Regions from separate parts of the Pseudomonas sp. FW306-02-D09B genome, predicted to be linked through region 1. Evidence: predicted binding sites of a transcription regulator. Region 1 holds the regulator's gene; the other holds the start of a gene.
What was found. The regulator FliA, encoded in region 1, starts transcription of late flagellar genes. The targets are predictions, from matches to a motif close to CTAAAGTTTNNNNNNNNNNNGCCGNTAA.

Region 1 (4,259 bases):
TCGGCTGTTTGAGGCTCGGCCAGACGGGCCAGAGCCGCCAGCAGTTCCGGTGTAGCTGCAGTGATCGGTGCACGCTCGCGGACTTCGCTGAACATGCCGTTCACCGCGTCCAGCGCTTCGAGAACCACGTCCATCAGTTCCGAGTCGACGCGACGCTCACCCTTGCGCAGGATGTCGAACACGTTCTCGGCGATGTGACAGCACTCCACCAGCTCGTTGAGCTGGAGGAAGCCGGCGCCCCCTTTTACAGTGTGAAAACCGCGAAAAATTGCATTGAGCAAATCCGCATCATCTGGTCGGCTTTCCAGCTCGACCAGCTGTTCGGACAGTTGCTCTAGAATCTCGCCGGCCTCAACCAGGAAATCCTGAAGGATCTCTTCATCGGCGCCGAAGCTCATTAAGGGGGTGCTCCTAAAGGTCTAAAAACCTAAAAAACCTAAAATCCAAGACTGGATAGCAAATCGTCCACATCGTCCTGACCGGACACAACGTCTTCTCTTTTATCGGCATGAATCTGCGGACCTTCACCCTGAGAGAGATGTTTTTGCGGATCTTTTTCAGCCAGCATCGCTTCATGGTCATGTTCGATGCCCGCAAAGCGGTCTACCTGACTGGCCATGAGCACGAGCTTGAGCAGGTTGCTTTCGACTTCGGTGACCAGTTGAGTCACGCGCTTGATCACCTGACCGGTTAGATCCTGGTAATCCTGTGCCAGCAGAATATCGTTGAGGTTGCCCGAGACGACCTGGCTCTCCTCGACACTACGCGTCAGGAAACCGTCGACACGCCGGGCCAGTTCGCGGAACTCTTCGGCACCGACTTCGCGGCGCATGAAACGCCCCCAGTCGGCGCTCAAGGCCTGGGCGTCAGTGCTCAGGCCATTGACCAGCGGAGTACTGTTCTCGACCAGATCCATGGTCCGGTTCGCGGCCGCTTCGGTCAGCTTGACCACATAGGACAGGCGCTCGGTGGCGTCCGTGATCTGTGAGACTTCCTCGGCTTGCGGCATGTTCGGGTCAATCTGAAAATTGACGATCGCGCTGTGCAGCTCGCGAGTGAGCTTGCCCACCTCCCGGTACAGGCCGCGGTCACGGGTCTGATTGAGCTCATGGATCAGTTGCACAGCGTCACCGAACCTGCCCTTTTCAAGGCTTTCGACCAGTTCGTGAGCGTGTTTTTTCAGGGTCGATTCGAAATCGCCCTGTGAAGATTCTCTTTGCTCCATAGCTCCCCCCGTGGCGCAGTGGCTCCGCGCATCAACCGATGCGTTCGAATATTTTTTCGATCTTCTCTTTCAACGCCTGGGCCGTGAAGGGTTTGACCACATAGCCGTTTACACCGGCTTGAGCGGCTTCGATGATCTGCTCGCGCTTGGCTTCGGCAGTGACCATCAGCACCGGCAGGTGCTTGAGCTTTTCATCGGCGCGCACGTGGCGCAGCAAATCGATACCGGTCATGCCAGGCATGTTCCAGTCCGTTACCAGAAAGTCGATGCTCCCGCTGTTGAGGACGGGAATGGCGGTAATACCGTCGTCCGCCTCGACCGTGTTGGTGAACCCAAGGTCACGCAACAGGTTTTTTATGATCCGCCGCATCGTTGAGAAGTCATCAACGATGAGGATTTTCATGTTCTTGTCCAATTCGACCTCCAAGCAGTCTTAAACGCGTTCAGCACCTGAACACGCCATTCAATCAATTCGGCAGAGCACTCGACGACTGTCTGGAGCACAACGGATGAAGACCGGCACAGCGTTACGCCCTGCCTGTTTCGTTCGCAGTGTCCCCACACTGCTGTCAGCGCGCTCGCCACTCCCCCAAACGCCCCCGCAAACGGGCCGCGCACTGGCTGTGTAACTGGCTGACCCGCGATTCACTGACCCCCAGGACCTCACCGATTTCCTTGAGATTCAGCTCTTCGTCGTAGTACAGCGCCAACACCAGTCGCTCACGCTCCGGCAAATTGGCAATCGCATCCGCCAGTGCAGCCTGGAAGCGTTCATCTTCCAGGTCGCGCGACGGTTCGAGATGAGCACTCGCGCCATCCTCGTGCAGCCCTTCATGCTCGCCGTCCTGCAACAGATCGTCGAAGCTGAACAGGCGACTGCCCAAGGTGTCATTCAAAATCCCGTAATAATCGTCGAGACTCAATTGGAGTTCGGCCGCAACCTCGTGATCTTTAGCGTCACGCCCGGTTTTAGCTTCAATTGAGCGAATCGCATCACTCACCATCCGGGTATTGCGGTGTACCGAGCGTGGCGCCCAGTCACCCTTGCGGACTTCATCGAGCATCGCACCACGGATACGGATCCCCGCGTACGTCTCGAAACTCGCACCTTTGCTCGCGTCGTATTTGGTCGACACTTCAAGCAAACCGATCATGCCTGCCTGGATCAGGTCCTCGACCTGAACACTGGCCGGCAAGCGCGCCAACAGGTGATAGGCAATACGTTTTACCAGTGGCGCGTAACGCTCGATCAGTTCGTACTGCGCGTCACGCGCCGACTTCTTGTACAGGTTGTAACCGCTGGCTGTCATAGAACCGGACCCGCAGTTTGCTGCACCAGACGCTCGACGAAAAACTCCAGGTGCCCACGCGGGTTGGCGGGCAACGGCCAGGTATCGACTTTCTGCGCGATGGCCTTGAACGCCAGTGCACATTTGGAGCGAGGAAACGCTTCATACACGGCGCGCTGCTTTTGCACCGCCTTGCGCACGCATTCGTCGTAAGGCACCGCACCGACGTATTGTAAGGCGACGTCGAGGAAGCGATCCGTGACCTTGGTCAACTTGGCGAACAGATTTCGCCCTTCCTGCGGGCTTTGCGCCATGTTGGCCAGCACGCGGAAGCGGTTCATGCCGTAATCGCGGTTGAGCAGCTTGATCAGCGCGTAGGCGTCAGTGATCGACGTCGGCTCATCGCACACCACCAGCAATACTTCCTGGGCTGCGCGAACAAAACTGACGACCGACTCACCAATGCCCGCCGCCGTGTCGATCACCAATACGTCGAGGTTATCGCCGATGTCGCTGAATGCCTGAATCAGGCCAGCATGCTGGGCTGGACTCAGATGAACCATGCTCTGGGTACCGGACGCTGCTGGAACAATGCGAATTCCGCCCGGCCCCTGGAGTAATACATCGCGCAGTTCACAGCGGCCTTCGATGACGTCGGCCAGCGTACGCTTGGGCGTAAGCCCCAGCAGGACGTCAACGTTCGCCAGCCCCAGATCGGCGTCCAGCAGCATGACGCGCCGGCCGAGCTCAGCAAGAGCCAGGGACAAGTTCACTGACACATTAGTCTTCCCGACGCCACCTTTGCCGCCGGTCACTGCGATCACCTGTACGGGATGCATGCTGCCCATGTTCGTTCTTTACCTTGTCTTGCTTAGACGCGGACTACATGACTGGCTGCGCGCTCACTTGTGAACAATGCATGGCAGGCCATCGATGTAGATACAAATCTATTCATTATTACCTCAGCCGACACGCTTGGCCGGGCTGTGGTAGAGGTCAGCGAACATATCAGCCATGGCTTCTTCGCTGGGTTCTTCCTGCATCTGCACGCTAACGGCGCGACTGACCAACTGATGCCGGCGCGGTAAATGTAGATCATCCGGGATCCGTGGCCCGTCGGTCAGATAAGCGACAGGTAATTCGTGGCTGATTGCCAGGCTCAACACCTCGCCCAGGCTCGCTGTTTCATCCAGTTTAGTCAGAATGCAGCCTGCTAGCCCGCACCGCTTGTAACTGTGATAAGCGGCAGTCAGCACCTGCTTTTGGCTGGTAGTGGCCAGCACCAGATAATTCTTCGACTTGATCCCGCGACCGGCCAGGCTTTCCAGCTGCATGCGCAACGCCGGATCACTGGCCTGCAGGCCGGCGGTGTCGATCAACACCACACGCTTGCGCAACAGCGGATCAAGGGCTTGCGCCAGGGACTGGCCCGGGTCGACGTGAGTCACCGAGACATTGAGGATACGCCCCAGAGTCTTGAGCTGTTCCTGAGCCCCAATGCGGAAGCTGTCCATGCTCACCAACGCGATGTTCTGCGCGCCGTACTTGAGCACGTAACGTGCGGCCAGCTTGGCCAGCGTGGTGGTTTTGCCCATGCCGGCAGGGCCGACCATGGCGATCACGCCACCTTCTTCCAGTGGTTCGATCTCGGGAGTCACGATCATCCGCGCCAGGTGCGCCAACAGCATGCGCCAGGCCTGGCGGGGTTCTTCAATGTCAGTAATCAGTTCCAGCAGATCGCGCGA
Region 2 (4,259 bases), on a different contig from region 1:
AGGCTGGCACCCGCCAACCCGGCCTGTTCAATGGTCAGTTGCGAGGCGCGGCTGCTGTCGCCGATCACTTTGACTGCCGCCTCGGAATGGCTCTGCAAGCGCTCGATCATCGACTGGATTTCAGCCGTGGACTTTTGTGTGCGCTGTGCCAGCAGCCGGACTTCATCGGCCACCACGGCGAAGCCCCGTCCCTGCTCACCGGCACGGGCCGCTTCAATGGCCGCATTGAGCGCCAGCAGATTGGTCTGTTCGGCGATCGAACGGATCACTTCGAGCACGCTGCCGATCTGTGTGCTTTCGGTGGCCAGGGTGCGGATCACCTCAACGGCTTGATCGATGGTGCCCGACAGTTGATCGATCTGCTGCAAGCTCCCATCGATGTTTACTTGCCCCTGTTGTGCCTGCGCTTGCGCATCGCGCATTTCGCTGGCGGCGTGTTCGGCATTTCTGGCCACGTCCTGCACGCCATAGGTCACTTCATTGATGGCGGTCGCCACCAGTTCCATTTGTTGGGACTGTTGCTGGCTGCGCGCCTGGGCCTGGGCCGCATCGTTGCCCAAGTCGCTGGATGACTGCCCCAGGGCACTGGCGGACAGTTGCAACTGAGTGATGACCCGACGCAGTTTTTCCGTGAAGGCGTTGAAATGCTGCGCCAATTCGGTCACTTCGTCCTGACCATGGGTATCAAGGCTACGGGTCAGATCGCTTTCACCGCTGGCGATATTGGCCATGGCGTTCACGGTTTCCTGGAGTGGGCGCACGATACTGCGCGCAATCAGGATCACCAGCAGTGCCATAAGGACTGCAATGGCAAGCCCGACAAGCGATGTCTGCCACATTTGTGCGTAAAACTCGGCCTGCATGTCATCGATGTACACACCCGAACCAATGACCCAGCCCCAAGGCTCGAAGAGTTTCACGTAGGAGGTCTTCTGGACCGGTGTACTGGCACCCGGTTTCGGCCAGCGATAGTCAACCATGCCGGCGCCTTTGGCCTTGGCGATGGCCGCCATCTCGTTGAACAACGCGAAGCCGTCCGGATCCTTGATCGTGGAAAGGTTCTGGCCTTCGAGTTTCGGATTGGTCGGGTGCATGACCATCACGGGTGTCAGGTCGTTGATCCAGAAGTAGTCGTTCTGGTCGTAGCGCAATCCGCGCACCACGCTCAATGCCTGTTTCTGCGCCGCTTCGCGGGTCAGGGTGCCGGCGGTTTCCAGGTCGTGGTAGTAGGCCAGAATGCCGCTGGCCGTCTGCACCACATGCTGGGTTTTCTGGGCCTTGGCCTGATAAAGGTCATCGTGGATCTGCTTGAGCATCAGCACACCCAACGTCAACAGCATCAGCACAGCCACAATCAGGATGAGCCACAGACGGCGGCTGATCGACACACTGCGCAAGCTATTCATAACCGTATTACTCCTGGTTTTTTCTTGTTCTTGTCATAAACGACCGCCAGCATTCAGGCACGCTTTTGCTGTTGAGCCAACCCTACTCAAGTCCAATTACGGCGCAGCGTAATTCAGGCATGTCTGATAGGATTTCGGCCGCGTCAGCAAAAACCTGAAGTTACGCTGATTTTTCATGGGATTTTTACGGTTTCGCGTGAAGATCGTGCGTGTTGTCATTTGGTGACGCTGATCGCAGTGGACGCTTGAATTTTATTAGCGAGGCATGCCTTGGAGGCATCGTTTCATTGGGGGATTAATGGATTTTTGGACCACCGTTCAGGCTTTGATTCTTGGCGTTGTAGAAGGACTGACAGAGTTTTTGCCCATTTCCAGTACCGGGCACCAGATTATCGTCGCGGATTTGCTCAACTTCGGTGGCGAACGCGAGAAGGCATTCAACATCATCATCCAGCTCGGCGCGATCCTGGCCGTGGTCTGGGAGTTTCGCCGTAAGATCCTCGACGTGGTGACCGGGTTGCCAACGCAGCGCAATGCTCAACGGTTTACCGTCAACCTGTTGATCGCTTTCATGCCGGCCGTGGTGCTGGGGGTGATCTTCGCCAATATGATCCACAAATACCTGTTCAACCCGATCACCGTGGCGACGGCGCTGGTGGTGGGCGGGGTCATCATGTTGTGGGCTGAGCGTCGCGAGCACAGCGTGCACGCCGAAACTGTCGACGAGATCACCTGGAAAGATGCCCTGAAGGTCGGTTTTGCCCAGTGCCTGGCAATGATTCCCGGCACTTCGCGCTCCGGTTCGACGATCATCGGCGGCTTGTTGTTTGGCCTGTCGCGGAAAACCGCCACCGAGTTTTCGTTCTTCCTGGCCATGCCGACCATGGTCGGCGCCGCGGTGTACTCCGGCTACAAGTATCGCGACCTGTTTCAGGCGGCTGACTTCCCGGTGTTCGCCATCGGCTTCGTCACTGCGTTTATATTCGCGATGATCGCGGTCAAGGGCTTGCTCAAGTTCATCGCCAGCCACAGCTACGCTGCGTTTGCCTGGTACCGGATCGTGTTCGGCTTGTTGATCCTGGCAACCTGGCAGTTCGGTTGGGTCGACTGGGCGGCGGCTACATCATGATTGAGCCACGCAATGGGCGCGGGATTCAAAACCCGCGCCTCAAAGGCCTGGTGTTCCTGGCGCTGTGCGCTTTGCCGGCATTTGGCTCGATGCTTATGTGGTGGCGCGGGATTTCGCTGATTCCGCTCGCGGCCTATGGGATTGTCAGCCTGCTGGCGTTCTTGCTGTACTGGAGCGACAAGCGCAAGGCCCGGGCCGACAGCTGGCGTACACCGGAAAAGGTGCTGCATGCAATCGAACTGGCCGGTGGCTGGCCAGGCGCTTTGCTCGCCCAGCAAGTGTTTCGGCACAAGACCCGCAAAGTGTCTTATCAACTGGTGTTCTGGATCATCGTGCTGTTGCACGAGGTGTTCTGGATCGACCAGTTGTTTCTTGGCGCCGGCCTCTTCAGGCTCTTCTAAATCAATAACCCGACCTGCACGCGCTTGGGCAACTTGCTCACCACCAGTTGGTGAGAACGTTGCAGCAAGCCTTGCAGCTCATCGGCGCCAAGCGGGTAGGGCGTTTGCATGATGATCCACTGCGCCCTTGCCAGATAGGGCGCAGGCCCGATGCCCGGGCGATCGACGTGCCCCAGAAACAGCTCTTTATCGACCTTGAACGCCAATGACTCACCCCGCAGGTTTTGCAGGGCAAACATCTTGTTTCCAGCCACTGAAAACACCCGTACACCGCCCCATTTGTAATCCTCTTGCGCCCCGGGCAGTGCCAGGCAAAAACGCGCCACGTCTTCTTCAGTCATCGGCTTGGCCTTCATAACAGTCGATCCCCGCAGGCTTTGAATGATTCGGTCAAATGGTCAATCCAGGCACGCACCGCCGGCAGCAAACCGCGCCGATGAGGGTAGACTGCCAGCAGCCAACCGCCAGGCAGTGACCACTCGGGTAACAACTGCACCAGCGAGCCGTTTTCCAGTTCTTCTTCGCAGTACATCATCGGCAGCAGGGTGAAACCAAGACCCGCAAGCACGCAGGCTTTGCGCACAATGAAATCATCGATCCCGAGCCGTGCTTCCAGCGTCAGGTCATAGCTCTTGCCGTGAGCGTCGAGCATGCGTACGTGCACCATGCGATCAGCTTCCAGAGCACCGAGTACTGGAACCTGCTTCAGGTCTTCCGGGCTGTTGATGGGATGCTCGCGTATAAAGGCCGGGCTGGCGATCATCACCATTTGCGCCTGGCGCAAACGCCGGGTGACCAGCAGCGGGTCTTCATCACCCAGTTCTCGCACCCTCAAGGCGACATCGATGCCTTCGGTCACCAGGTCGACCCGGCGATTGAGCAACTGCATCTCCAATTGCACTTGGGGGAAGCGTTCCAGAAACGTGCTGATGACCGATGGCAAAAACTCATGAGCCAGCCCAACGGGGCAGGAAACCCGCAAGCGCCCTCGGGGTTCGCTGGACATGCTGGCGACGGCCTCGTCAGCCATTTCGGCCTCCAGCAGCATTGCCTGGCAATGGCGCAAATAGCGCTCGCCGACAGCGGTCAGCTTAAGTTGGCGGGTGGTGCGCTGGAGAAGGCGGGCACCCAGACGCTCTTCAAGTTCGGCGATACGCCGCGACAACCGCGACTTGGGGATGCCCAACACGCGCCCGGCAGCGGCGAAACCGCCGGCTTCGACGACTTTGGCGAAGTAGTAAAGGTCATTGAGGTCTTGCATGGTTTCACTCGACTGTCCTATCAGTGGGACAAACTATCGCATTGTTGCTGACTAATCAGCTA

Region 2: a site for FliA is predicted at 1,538-1,565, ahead of AC3WK5_RS01755 (methyl-accepting chemotaxis protein). Genes of this name have one in related genera too.

Annotation. Positions count from the first base shown of each region.
Region 1 covers NZ_JBYSXY010000012.1:108,862-113,120, reverse strand. Annotated here, with positions in the region: gene AC3WK5_RS19940 (chemotaxis protein CheA) at 1-398, opposite strand, end outside; gene AC3WK5_RS19935 (protein phosphatase CheZ) at 437-1,225, opposite strand; gene AC3WK5_RS19930 (chemotaxis response regulator CheY) at 1,257-1,628, opposite strand; gene fliA (RNA polymerase sigma factor FliA) at 1,795-2,535, opposite strand; gene fleN (flagellar synthesis regulator FleN) at 2,532-3,362, opposite strand; gene flhF (flagellar biosynthesis GTPase FlhF) at 3,477-4,259, opposite strand, start outside.
Region 2 covers NZ_JBYSXY010000001.1:351,280-355,538, forward strand. Annotated here, with positions in the region: gene AC3WK5_RS01755 (methyl-accepting chemotaxis protein) at 1-1,406, opposite strand, end outside; gene AC3WK5_RS01760 (undecaprenyl-diphosphate phosphatase) at 1,705-2,535, shown strand; gene AC3WK5_RS01765 (DUF1294 domain-containing protein) at 2,532-2,936, shown strand; gene AC3WK5_RS01770 (MmcQ/YjbR family DNA-binding protein) at 2,933-3,292, opposite strand; gene AC3WK5_RS01775 (LysR substrate-binding domain-containing protein) at 3,289-4,197, opposite strand.